2 regions of the Rhodoferax sp. EU05-FHT12H12 genome follow, and region 2 is predicted to be linked to the other one. Evidence: riboswitches for the same ligand, from Rfam matches in the RefSeq annotation. Region 2 holds a riboswitch; the other holds the start of a gene.

Region 1 (6,433 bases), on a different contig from region 2:
CGGCGTGGGCAAGTCCACCCTGCTCAACTGCATGGCCGGGCTGGACCACTGGGACAGCGGCAGCGTGCAGCTGGCCGGGCACGACCTGGGCAGCCTGAACGATGACGCACGCGCCCTGCTGCGCCGCGAGGCCGTGGGTTTTGTGTTCCAGGCCTTCCATGTGCTGCCGCACCTGGACGTGGCGCAAAACGTGGCGCTGCCCCTGCTGCTGCTGAACCGGCCCGACCCGGCGCGGGTGGAGGCGCTGCTGGAAGCGGTGGGCCTGGGCGGACTGGGTGCGCGCCTGCCCCAGCAGCTCAGCGGTGGGCAGTTGCAGCGGGTGGCCATAGCACGCGCCCTGGTGCACCAGCCCGCCCTGCTGCTGGCCGATGAGCCCACCGGCAACCTGGACCCCACCACCGCCGCCAAGGTGATGGACGCCCTGGTCGCGCAAACCCGCCAGCATGGCACGGCGCTGGTGCTGGTCACCCATTCGCTGGCCGCCACCGCCCAGGCCGACCGCGTGTTGCACCTGCGGGCCGATGGCATGGTGCCACCGTCCTGAGCGGCAAGCCCCTCGGCGAGACCCCTGGCAACACAAGCAAGCGTGCTTGCGCTAGACTGGTTTTCATGGATACACAACGCCGTGCCCACACCAGCCTTCGCACCCTGCTGACCACCACGTTTTGCGCCCTGTGCAGCTTGGCCGCACAGGCCGATTGCAGCCGCCCTATGCAAGTGCCCGTATCAGCCACCGGGCAGAGCGTGATCATCAGCGAGGGCACGATCAGCGGCATTTACCCCGAACTGCTGCGCTCGCTGGGCGGAAAAGACGGCTGCGAATTTGTGCTGAGCCCGATGCCACGGGCGCGCCAAGAGCTGCTGTTTGAAACCGGCAAGGCGGACCTGCTGGTTCCTGCCGTCAAGACCCCGCGGCGCGATGAACACGGCATCTTTGTACCCCTCACCCGCAGCCGGGCCACCATCATTTCGCTTGACGCGCGGCGCGCGCCCTTCAAAAGCATGTATGACCTGCTCGAGCGCAAAGACGTGCGCGTGGTGCTGGTACGCGGCTTTGACTACGGCCAACCCTACCAGGAGCTGGTAGAGGCCCTGCAGCGGCACAACCGGCTGGTGCTGGAGTCAGACCCTCTGGCGGTGGCCCGTGTGCTCAAGGCCAACCCCGGCGATGTCACCATCATGGCGCCGGTGATTTTTGCCGGAGCCATCCAGGACGATGCACGGGTCAGTGACCTGGCGGACAAACTGCGCTTCGACCCGGTTGCCGAGCTGCCGTGGGGCGACAACGGCCTCTACATCTCCAAAAACTCCCTCAGCAAAGAAGACAGCGCCACATTGCTGGCCCTGCTGAATCGCCCGACCGTCGCCAACACGCTGTGGAAGAGTTTTCAAACCTACTACCCCGCCAACCTGCTCAAAGAGAGCATCCGGCCGCGCGACAGCAAGTAGCGCTGCGCGCGGCCTCACCACTGCGGCGCCAGCGCCCCGTCCACCAGCCGGTAACCACGTGTGCCCATGGCACGCGCCTCGGTCTCGTCGTGGGTTACCAAGATGGTGGCCATCTGGAACTCGGCAATACGTTGCACAAACTCCTGGCGCAGCTGCAGGCGCAGCTCGGCGTCCAGCGCGGAGAACGGCTCGTCCAGCAGCAGCACGCGCGGCTGGGTGATCAGCGCACGCGCCAGCGCCACGCGCTGCTGCTCACCGCCTGACAGCTGCCACACCTTGGATTTGGCATAGGCCTGCAGGCCAAAGCGCTGCAGCATGGCGCATGCCTGCTCGCGTGCCGCGGCTTTGCGCTGGCCCTGCTCCACCAGGCCAAAGGCCACGTTGTCCTGCACGTTCAGGTGAGGGAACAGCGCAAAGTCCTGGAACATGAGCGCAAAGCCGCGCCGCTCGGGCGGGGTGTCGGTAATGTCCTGCCCCGCAAACAGCACGTGCCCGCTCTCGGGCGGCTCCAGCCCGGCCACGATCTTGAGCAACGTGCTTTTGCCGCTGCCCGAGGGCCCCAAAAGCGCCGCCGTCTCGCCCGGGCGCACCTGCAGTTGCAGGTCTTGCAGCAGCACGCGTGGTGCCGCACCACGCGGTGCATGGGCGGGCTGCCAGTGTTTGCAGATGGCCTGCAGCTCAAGCATGGTCGCGGTCCTCAGAGGGCTTGGTTTCAATCAGCACAAAGGCTAGCAGCGCTAGCCCCATGAGCACACAGGCCAGCACCAGCGCAGCGCTGCGGTTGGCTGCACCAGGGCGGCCCAGGTGTTGGTAGATCAGGGTGGTGAGTGTGGCCCATTCGGGGCGCGACAAAAACAGCGTCACCGCAAACTCGCCCACGGCGGTGGCCGCAGCAAACGCCATGCCGCGGCGCAGTGCGGGCGCCAGCAGCGGCAGCGTCACACGCACAAACGCACGCCATGGGCTGGCGCCCAGGCTGCGCGCGGCGTCCAGGTAGTGCTCGGGCAGGCTGTCCAGGGCAGACGCGATGGACTTGGCCACAAACGGGTAGGCCAACAAGGCATAGGCCGCCACCAGCAGGCTGAAGCTGCCGGTCCAGGCCGGGTACAGCAGCAGCAAGCCAAACGCCACCATCACTGGTGACACGATAAAGGGCAGAAACACCAGCGTCCGTAGCCACAGCACACGTCGCGCCGCCAGCGCATGCGCCAGGCCCAGCACGGTTGCCAACAGCAAGGAGAGTGCGGTGAAGCGCGCGGTGTTCCACAGCGCCGCCAAGGTGTCTTCTTCCAGCAGCACGGCCCAGGCCTCCGCTCCTGAATTGATAGCTGCTTGCGCAATAGCCATGAGCGGTAGAGCACAAATAAGCATGTAAATGGCCACCACCACCAGCACCGCAGCCCACTGCGCCACCCCCTGCGGCGGCACACGCGGTACACGGTCCGCACGGCCGGGTGTGGCCAGGTGCCGTTCGATGGCGGCATAGGCCAGCGCCACCAGTGCGGTCAGCAGCAGCATCCACACCGCCAGCACGCCGGCCTGCTGCAGTTGCAGCTCGTGCGCCACCAGGGTGTAAATCTCCACCTCGGCGGTGGCGTAGTCTTGCCCGCCCAGCACCAGCGCCAGACCAAAACCCGCAAAGCAATAGAGGAAGACCAGGCACAGCGCCGAGGCCAACCAGGGCGCAATGGCCGGCCACTCCACGCGCCAGAAGGCGCGCCAGGGCGTGGCGCCCAGCGTACGCGCCGCGGCCACGCGCGAGGCACTCACCTGCCCCAGCGCGTCCGCCCCCGCACGCACCACCACACAGAGGTTAAAAAACAGATTGCCGTAGAGCAACAACCAGGGCGTGCCCTGCAAATCCGGCCCGCCCAGGCGCTCCAGCAGGCCCTGCGGCCCCAAGAGCGCCAGCACACCCATGGCCGCCACCAGCGTGGGCACCACAAAAGGCAGCATCAGCCCACGCAGGATCAGCGTGCGGCCCGCAAACTCAAAGCGTGCCAGCACCCAGGCCATGGGCAGGCCGAGGAGGAGCGAGGCGATGCAGGTGATGGCGGCCTGCCAGAACGACCAGGCCATGCGTCCGCGCAAATACGGGTCCAGCCACGGCGCGAACAAGGCAGCAACGCCCGCATCACCACGCCCGCCTTCCACCAGCAAGCGCAGCGCAGGCGCTACCAGCACCACCAGCAAAAACACCAGTGGCAACAAGGCCAAGGCCCAGCCCGCCCGGGGCTGCGCCGGGTCGCGGTGGCGCATGGTCAGGGGCGGTGAATTACTTCAGCACCACCTTGGTCCAGCGTGCCACCCAGTCCGCGCCCTTGGCGGCAATGTCGGCATCACTGGGCGCGTGGAAGGCGGTGGGCTCCGGCGCAAACTTGAAGGCGTCCGACTTGGCCACGCCCGCTTCGGCGGGGTACATCCACATTTCGGTTTGCATGCCCTGCTGCACGGGCACAGAACGCATGAACTCGACAAATTTTTCGGCCGCGGCGCGCTCCTTGCCGCCCTTCACCAACGCCACGCCCTCCACCTGGCGGAACACGGCGCCGGGTAGGCTCAGGGATGCGGTGGGCGGCTCGGCCAGTTTGGTCTTGCTATAGAACAGCTCTGCCGCCGGGCTGGTGGCGTAGCTCACCACGATGGGGTGCTTGCCACCGTTCTGGCTGAACTCGGTGTAGTAGGCCTCGCTCCAGCCCTTGGCCACCTTCAGGCCGTTGGCGCGCAGCTTGGCCCAGAAATCAAAGGCCTTGTCTTCGCCCATGGCGCCGATGGTGGCCAAAAGAAATGCGTAACCGGGGCTGCTGGTGGCGGGGTTTTGCACCACCAGCAACTTGGCATAGGCGGGCTGGGCCAGGTCTTCCAGCGCCTTGGGCACGGCCACGCCATTCTTGGCGAACCAGGCCTTGTCGTAGTTCAGCGTCACATAGCCGTAGTCCACAGGCACCAGCGGTGCGGGCAGTTCAGCGGCGGGCTTGCGGCTGGCCGCCGCACCCGTGTAGCTGTCCAGCACGTCGGCGGCCAGGGCCTTGGGCGCCAGCGCATTGTCAATGCCGTAGACCACATCAGCAATCGGGTTGGCCTTGGTCAGGATGAGCTTGTTGAGCATCTCGCCCGCGTCACCGCCCTTGGTGATGCGCAGCTTCACGCCGTTGTCTTTTTCAAACTGCGCCAGCAGCGGCTTGGGCACGATAAAAGAGCTGTGGGTCAGCACGCGCAGATCGGCCGCGTGTGCCGCTGCCAGGCCGGCGGTCAGCAGGGCTGTGCCCAGCGTGGTCTTCAGAAACGAAAAAATCCCGTGTTGCATGGTGTGCTCGCTTTCAATGCGCCAGCCACAGGTCGCATCAAAAACCGGCACCCGCAAGACGGGACAGGCTTCTCACACTTCCTACGCTGGCATAACCCAGATCAGGTACATGGGGTATTTCTCAGTCCTGTGACGGACACCCCCGGTGGAAGTGTGGATTGTAGGGTGCAAGCGATAGACGCTGTAGGTGCCGTGAGTCTGATGGTCCGCAGCATTGCAACTTTACATAAATACAAATAATTTGCATTCGTGTTTACATAAAATGCAAATCGTCAAACGAATTTATTTACCCCCCTTATTGCTGCTTACCATGCCCCGTCCCCATCGACTCCGCCCACTTCCTCTTCTCCTGTCCGCCTTGTTCAGCACCCATAGCGCTTGGGCCCAAGATGCAGAACCCTCGCCAGTGAAATCGCTCAGCGCGGTCACGGTGCAGGCAGCGACTGCCGAAGGCTTTGCCCCAATAACAGTGGAGGCAGGCAGTTTTCGTGGCGCAGACATCATGGATGTGCCCTCCACGGTCAACGTCGTCACCCGCGAGGTGCTGGAACTCCAAGGAGCCGCCGGCCTGTACGACGCATTGCGCAACACCGCAGGCGTAACACGCCAGCAAAACGGTGGCGAAACCTGGGATCAACTGGTGGTACGCGGTATCGGCGTCGAAAACCGCAGCAACTACCGCCTCAACGGCTCCATGCCACTGCTGAACTTCGGCCAGGTCTCCATGGAAAACAAAGAGCGCGTGGAAGTACTCAAAGGCGCTTCGGCTCTGTACTACGGCTTTACATCGCCAGCGGGCGTCGTCAACCTAGTGACCAAACGCGCCAGTGTGGATCCAGTCACGTCCCTTGGCCTCGTGTTGGACCAACACGGTACCGCCCTATCGACCGTAGACATCGGCCGCCAACTCGGCGACGAGCAGCAGTTCGGCCTGCGCGTCAATGCAGCGGGTGGTGCACTGGGCTCCTACATGGACGGTGTAAGCGACGGCAAACGCAGCTTTACCTCTGCCGCACTCGACTGGCGTGTCAACAGCCGCTTGAAGCTTGGCGTGGATCTGGAAAGCGACAAGCGCAAAACAACCGAGCAAGTCGGTGTGGCACTGCGAACAGCTGTGAACGGCGTGATCCCTTTGCCCGACCCGATCGACGCAAAAAAACTGGTGGGCCCGGACATATCCACATTTGAGACCAACACCCGCAACGCGCAGGTACGGGCCGACTACTCCCTGAACGACAACTGGGCACTGACCATGGAGGCGGGGCAATCGCAAGTAACGCGCGATCGCAATTTGGCCATTTTCAGCTTCACCAACAATGCAGCCGTCGCCACCGGTGCAGGCAGTATCCGCGGCAACATCCAGACCTTGCAGGCGAAAGCAGACATGCTTCGTGCCGAGGTTTTTGGAACCTTCTCCACGCTGGGTATGCAGCACAACCTGACGCTAGGGGCCAGCCAGACCGACTACCGCCAGGACCCGATCTACCAGCAGATCTACACCATCGCCTCACAAAATCTTTACAACCCAGTACCGATCACCAGCGTGGTTTATGGTGCGATCCCCACTTCACCCACTACCGCTGCGCTGGACACGCGAGACACCGGCGTGTACGCACTCGACCAGATCCAACTCAACCAACAATGGCAATTGATGTTAGGCCTGCGCCACAGCCGCTA
Region 2 (6,433 bases):
GTCACCACTTCGCAGTTTCTCAACGACATGGTGCCCAACGGCATCATTGCCCTCAAGTACGCGTGGGACAGCCGGGGCCAGTCGCAAAACCTGTCGGACCCGCTGGTGGGCCTGAAGGCCATGGGCTTCGAGTCCCCGCAAGCTGCGGCCCAGGCGCTCGGCTTGCCCATGGGGTCGGACGAGGAAGTCAAGGCCGCGCTCTACCAGCACGATCCCTTGCCGATGGGCACGGCCAAGAAAAACCTGGTGTTCTTTCTGATGGAGTCGTGGAGCGCCGAGCCCATGCTCTACCAGAGCCCCCAGTTCGATGTGCTGGGGCGTCTGGCTCCCACATTGACGGACCCTAGCAAGGTGTGCCACTTCCGCAACTTTGACTCGGCCCATGCAGGCACCCACCCCTCGCTGGAAGCCATTCTGTTCTCCACCCCCATCACCCCGCTCACGCTGGGCGACGTGGGGCGTAAGCCCATTCCCTGGGCGCTGGCCAAGGTGGTGAAGGACGCCGGTTACCAAACGCTGTTTGTGACCTCCGCCCGTTCGGGCTGGCGCGATTTGAACCGCGTGCTCAAAGTGCAGGGCTTCGACGAAGTGGTGGATGCCAACACCCTCAAGGAAGCCTACCCCGAGGCCACACTGGGCATCTGGGGCGTGTGGGACAGCTATGTCTTCAAGTACCTGAGCAAACGCATGGCCGCCCAGCCCACCGACAAGCCGCTGTTTGTGTTTGTGCTCACCAGCACCAACCACCCGCCTTATGACCTGCCCGCCGACTACCAACGCGTGCCGCGCGACATGAGTCTTTGGAAGGGAGAAACCAACTCGGAGACACTCATCCCCAACCTGGACAGCTACCACTACGCGGCGGACCTGCTGGGCGGATTTGTGCAAGAGGTGCAAAGTGGCCCGCTCAAGGACACCACCATCATTGCCGGTACGGGCGACCACAATGTGCGCTCGTTTGGCGTCTACGCCGAGGCCAGCCGCCGCTATCTGGTGCGCCAAGTGCCCTTTGTGATCTGGGGCAGCAAGCTCACTTGCGGCAACCAGCTGGACCAGCCGGCCAGCCACCGCGACATGTTCAACACCTTGCTGCCCTTGGCGGGCATTGATGCGCCCTATATCAACGCCGGGCGCAATCTGCTTAAAGACCTGCCCGCTCAGCCCGACCCCATGAACGCGCCGCGAGCCATGTTCTTCACGGGCGAGGCGCGTAACGCCCAAGGCATGTGGCAACTCGGCAATAAAGCCTCGTTTGTGTGCACGGCGGCCAAGCCGCCTGCGGGGCAGTGCGAGTTCAACGCTCTGGACGACCAGCAAGAACGAGCCCGGTACGGACTTCTGGACTGGCATGTTCGCATCTCACTTAAGAAATAATCACGGCCATGACTGACAAACTCAACGACCTCTTTTCCCGTAACCGCGAATGGGCCGCCGAGATGGAGCGCACCCGCCCCGGCTTCTTCACCGGGCTGGCCAACCAGCAAAAGCCCAAGTACATGTGGATTGGTTGCTCCGACAGCCGTGTGCCCGCCAACGAGATCATTGGCCTGGCGCCGGGCGAAATCTTCGTGCACCGCAACGTGGCCAATGTGGTGGTGCACTCCGATCTGAATGCGCTGTCCACCATTCAGTTCGCGGTGGAGCGGCTCAAGGTCAAGCACATCATGGTGGTGGGCCATTACGGCTGCTCGGGTGTGCAGGCCGCGCTCGAAGGTGCGCGTATCGGCTTGGCCGACAACTGGCTGCGCCACATCCAGGACGTACGGGATCGCCACCGCGACATCCTGGACGTCATCCCCGAGCACGGCAAGGCGGCCGCCTTGTGCGAGCTCAATGCCATCGAACAGGTGGTCAATGTGGCGCAGAGCACGGTGCTGCAAGACGCCTGGGCCGCGGAGCAGGATGTCACGCTGCATGGTTGGGTGTATGGCGTGCATGACGGCTTGGTGCAAGACCTGCACATGACCGTAGCGCGCCAGGACAACCTGGACGCCCTGTACCGCGAGGCCATCTCCGGCGTGCGCCTGATGCCACGAAATCCAAGGTAAATAGGCCTATGGCGCCCGTGGAATATGCGTGAGTAGCTATTAAATTCATAGCATTTTGTCGCCCATGTTCCCCACACGGCTCGACTCCTCGGTGGCCTACGACATCGCCCGGGCGATGCTGGACGGCTTCAAACGCCACTACCAGCTCTTCCGCGCAGAGAGTGCGCGCGCCAAGCACCGCTTTGAAGTGGCCGACTGGCATGGACAGCAGCGTGCGCAGCGGGAGCGCATCGAGTTTTACGACCTGCGCGTAAAGGAATGCTCCAAACGGCTGGAGCGTGAGTTCAAGGCAGGAGAGCAGGGCATGGAGGTGTGGCAGCAAATCAAGCTGCACTACATCGGGCTGCTGGTGGACCACCACCAGCCTGAGCTGGCCGAGACGTTTTTCAACTCGGTCACCACCAAGATCCTGCACCGCAGCTACTTCCAGAACGACTTCATCTTTGTGCGCCCCGCGGTCAGCACCGAGTACATCGAAAACCTGGCGTCCGCGGGCCGCCCCAGCCACCGCCCCACCTACCGCAGCTACTACCCCGCCCAGGACCAAGTGCAGGATCAGCTGGTGCGCATGGTGCAGGACTTCGACCTGCGTGTGCCGTTTGACGACCTGGAGCGGGATACCCATCGGGTGATGGAGGTGATGCGCGCGCAGTTGGGCGAGGTCAAGTTGCGCGCCAACTTCCAGGTCCAGGTGCTGTCCAACCTGTTCTTTCGCAACAAGGGTTGCTACATCATCGGCAAACTCATCAATGGGTTTGTCGAGCACGGTTTTGCGCTGCCGGTGCTGCATGGGCCTGGCGGCAAGCTGCGCATCGATGCCGCGCTGTTTGGCGAAGACGACCTGCTGCGCCTGTTCAGCTTTGCACGCGCCTACTTCATGGTGGACATGGAGATACCGAGCGCCTATGTGCAGTTTTTGTGCGGCATGATGCCCCGCAAGCCACGCAACGAGCTCTACAACGCGCTGGGCCTGGCCAAGCAGGGCAAGACCCTGTTCTACCGCGACTTTCTGCACCACCTGCAGCACAGCACCGACCAGTTCCGCATCGCCGCGGGCATCAAGGGCATGGTGATGCTGGTGTTTGACCTGCCCAGCTACCCCTATGTGTTCAAAGTCATCAAAGACCACTTTCCCCACCAGAAAGAGACCACACGCGCGCAGGTCAAGGCCAAGTACCAATTGGTGAAGCAGCACGACCGCGTGGGCCGCATGGCCGACACGCTGGACTATGGGGATGTGGCCTTTCCACGGGAGCGCTTCAGCGATGCGCTGATCGCCGAGCTGCAGCAGTTTGCCGCCAGCCAGCTGGAGATCAGCGACCGCGATGGGGATGGACAGACCGAGGTCATCATCCAGCACCTCTACATCGAGCGGCGCATGATCCCGCTCAACATCTACCTGCAGGAAGCCTTTGACGCCGGTGGTGCCGACCCCGCCAACACCAGCCCGGCAGCGCTGCGTGCGCGCGAGCAAATCACCCGTGCCGTCATCGACTACGGCTACGCCATCAAGGACATGGTGGCAGCCAACATCTTTCCTGGCGACATGCTCTGGAAGAACTTCGGTGTCACGCGTAACAGCCAGGTGGTGTTCTACGACTACGACGAGATCGAATACCTGACCGACTGCCACTTCCGCAAGGTGCCCGAGCCCCGTAACGAGGAAGAGGAAATGTCCGGCGAGATCTGGTACCGCGTCGGCCCGCACGACGTGTTCCCCGAGACTTTCGCGCCTTTTCTATTGGGCAACCCGCTGGTGCGCGAGGTTTTCATGCAGTACCACGCCAACCTGCTCGATCCTGCCTTCTGGCAGACGCAGAAGGAGCGTATTGCGGCGGGGTATGTGCATGATGTGTTTCCGTATGAAAAGGGCAAGCGGTTTCCTCGCGGCCCACGTCAGGAGGTCTAGCCTATGAGGACATATTGGCGCGCAGCAGTGGCTGTGGTTGCTAGCCTTCTATCCGGCGTGACCCAGGCCGAGGTGGGCACCGTGGTGGATGTGCCCACGCGCCCGGGGGTGACGGTGCGTTACCTGTGGCAAGTTCCTGCGCAACCCCGGGCAAGCGTCATTTTGCTGGTCGGCGGCAATGGTGGTTTGCACCTGGGGGCTGACGGCAGCCTTGGTGGCATGGGGGGGAACTTCTTGTCGCGCACCCGTGCGCAATTCCTCCAGCAAGGCCTGGCGGTGGCACTGATGGACGCCCCCTCGGACCGGCAGGTGCCGCCATTTCTCAGCGGGTTTCGCCAGACGCCCGAGCATGTGGCAGACCTGAAGGCATTGATCGCGGATGTTCGCCAGCGCGGCCAGCTTCCGGTGGCGCTGGTGGGGACCAGCCGGGGAACGCAGTCTGCAGCGGCAGTGGCCATCGCCCTGGCCGAGTCCGGAGGTCCGGATGCGCTGGTCCTGACCTCGACCATCCTCACCGATCCGCAGAGCAAGGCCGTGCCCAAGATGGCCTTGGACACGCTGCGTATTCCGGTGCTGGTCATGCACCACCAGCAGGACGGATGCAAACTGTGTTCACCCGCGGACTTGCCCATGCTATTGGGCAAATTGCCCGCGGGGTATCAGGTTCGCATGTACGAAGGGGGCGGCAATGTCGGGGACCCCTGCGAGGCCATGGCTTACCACGGCTTCAATGGATTGGAACGCCGCGTCGTGCAGGATTTAAGCGTTTGGTTGATGGACAGCGTGCTCCGTTGACGGAGTCGCATCTGGGTTTGACGTACACTCCGCCCTGCCCGGGGTGCGCAATGGTTGCGCTGAGATGGATTCCGAACCCGCGAACTTGATCTGGTTCATACCAGCGTAAGAAGTGCAGCGCAGCCGACGGCCGAATGCCGTCCGGGCGGCGTCTTTTTTCATCAGTTTGCGGAGCCGTGTTTTTTCTCTGAGTCTTCGGGTCTTAACCGGAGAACTCCCGTGAACGCACCCGACAAACTCGCCCAGTTCATTCGCCTCACGCGCGAACCGCTTCCCGCCTCCACCAAACGTTATCTGCAAGGCAGCCGCCCCGACATTCAGGTGCCGCTGCGCGAAATCATGCAGAGCAACGGCGAGGCCATCACGGTCTACGACACCTCCGGCCCCTATACCGACCCGCGCGCCGACATCGACGTGCGCCAGGGCCTGCCGCTGGTGCGCCAGGGCTGGGTGGATGGTCGGGGCGATACCGAGTTGTACGTGGGCCGCCCGCCGTTTGCGCTGGACGATGGCCTGAAGAACGGCGAGACCGATGCGCTGGCCGCCCTGCGCGCCCAGGCCGCCGGTCTGCAGCGCCAGCCACGCCGCGCGCGCAGTGGTGCCAACGTCACGCAAATGCACTACGCGCGCAAAGGCATCGTCACGCCCGAGATGGAGTACGTGGCCCTGCGCGAAAACCAGAACCTGGAGTGGCAGGCGCAGTACCTGGGCAATGCCGAGCGTGAAGCGCGCCTGGCCGGCAACAGCTTTGGCGCCAGCATCCCCAAAGTGGTGACGCCCGAGTTTGTGCGCGACGAGGTGGCCCGTGGCCGCGCCATCATCCCGGCCAACATCAACCACACCGAGCTGGAGCCCATGGCCATTGGCCGCAACTTCCTGGTCAAGATCAACGCCAACATCGGCAACTCGGCGGTGACGTCGAGCATCGAAGAGGAAGTGGAAAAGCTGGTCTGGTCCATCCGCTGGGGCGCCGACACGGTGATGGACTTGTCCACCGGCAAAAACATCCACACCACGCGCGACTGGATCGTGCGCAACAGCCCCGTGCCCATCGGCACCGTGCCGATTTACCAAGCATTGGAAAAAGTCGGTGGTATTGCCGAAGACCTGACCTGGGAAATCTTCCGCGACACGCTGATCGAGCAGGCCGAGCAGGGCGTGGACTACTTCACCGTGCACGCCGGTGTGCGCCTGCCCTTCATCCACCTCACGGCGAATCGTGTGACGGGCATCGTCTCACGCGGCGGCTCCATCATGGCCAAGTGGTGCATCGCCCACCACAAGGAGAACTTCCTCTACACGCACTTCGACGAGATGACGGAGATCATGCGTGCGTACGACGTGAGCTATTCGCTGGGTGATGGCCTGCGCCCCGGCAGCGGTGCGGATGCCAACGACGAAGCCCAGTTCGCCGAGCTGCGCACGCTGGGCGAGCTGACGCACAAAGCCTGGCAGCAAGATGTGCAGGTGATGATCGAAGGCCCCGGTCACGTGCCCATGCACATGGTGCAGGCCAACATGACCGAGCAACTCAAGCACTGCGGCGAAGCCCCGTTCTACACGCTCGGGCCGCTGACCACGGACATTGCACCCGGCTACGACCACATCACCAGCGGCATCGGCGCCGCCATGATTGGCTGGTTCGGCACTGCCATGCTCTGCTACGTCACTCCCAAGGAAC

The links. Region 2 has a riboswitch for thiamine pyrophosphate ahead of thiC (phosphomethylpyrimidine synthase ThiC). Riboswitches for the same ligand answer to the same signal wherever they lie in the genome.
Region 1: it holds a riboswitch for thiamine pyrophosphate, as region 2 does, so the genes downstream of both, AC3WS7_RS14855 (thiamine ABC transporter substrate-binding protein) here and thiC (phosphomethylpyrimidine synthase ThiC) in region 2, are expected to answer to the same signal.

What each region holds. Positions count from the first base shown of each region.
Region 1 is NZ_JBYTDI010000005.1:70,859-77,291, forward strand. Features, by position in the region: gene AC3WS7_RS14835 (ABC transporter ATP-binding protein) at 1-544, shown strand, start outside; gene AC3WS7_RS14840 (substrate-binding periplasmic protein) at 610-1,449, shown strand; gene AC3WS7_RS14845 (ABC transporter ATP-binding protein) at 1,464-2,135, opposite strand; gene AC3WS7_RS14850 (ABC transporter permease) at 2,128-3,708, opposite strand; gene AC3WS7_RS14855 (thiamine ABC transporter substrate-binding protein) at 3,725-4,756, opposite strand; TPP riboswitch at 4,817-4,910, opposite strand; gene AC3WS7_RS14860 (TonB-dependent siderophore receptor) at 5,067-6,433, shown strand, end outside.
Region 2 is NZ_JBYTDI010000003.1:182,502-188,934, forward strand. Features, by position in the region: gene AC3WS7_RS10260 (LTA synthase family protein) at 1-1,374, shown strand, start outside; gene can (carbonate dehydratase) at 1,383-2,048, shown strand; gene aceK (bifunctional isocitrate dehydrogenase kinase/phosphatase) at 2,113-3,957, shown strand; gene AC3WS7_RS10275 (alpha/beta hydrolase) at 3,991-4,752, shown strand; TPP riboswitch at 4,782-4,882, shown strand; gene thiC (phosphomethylpyrimidine synthase ThiC) at 4,972-6,433, shown strand, end outside.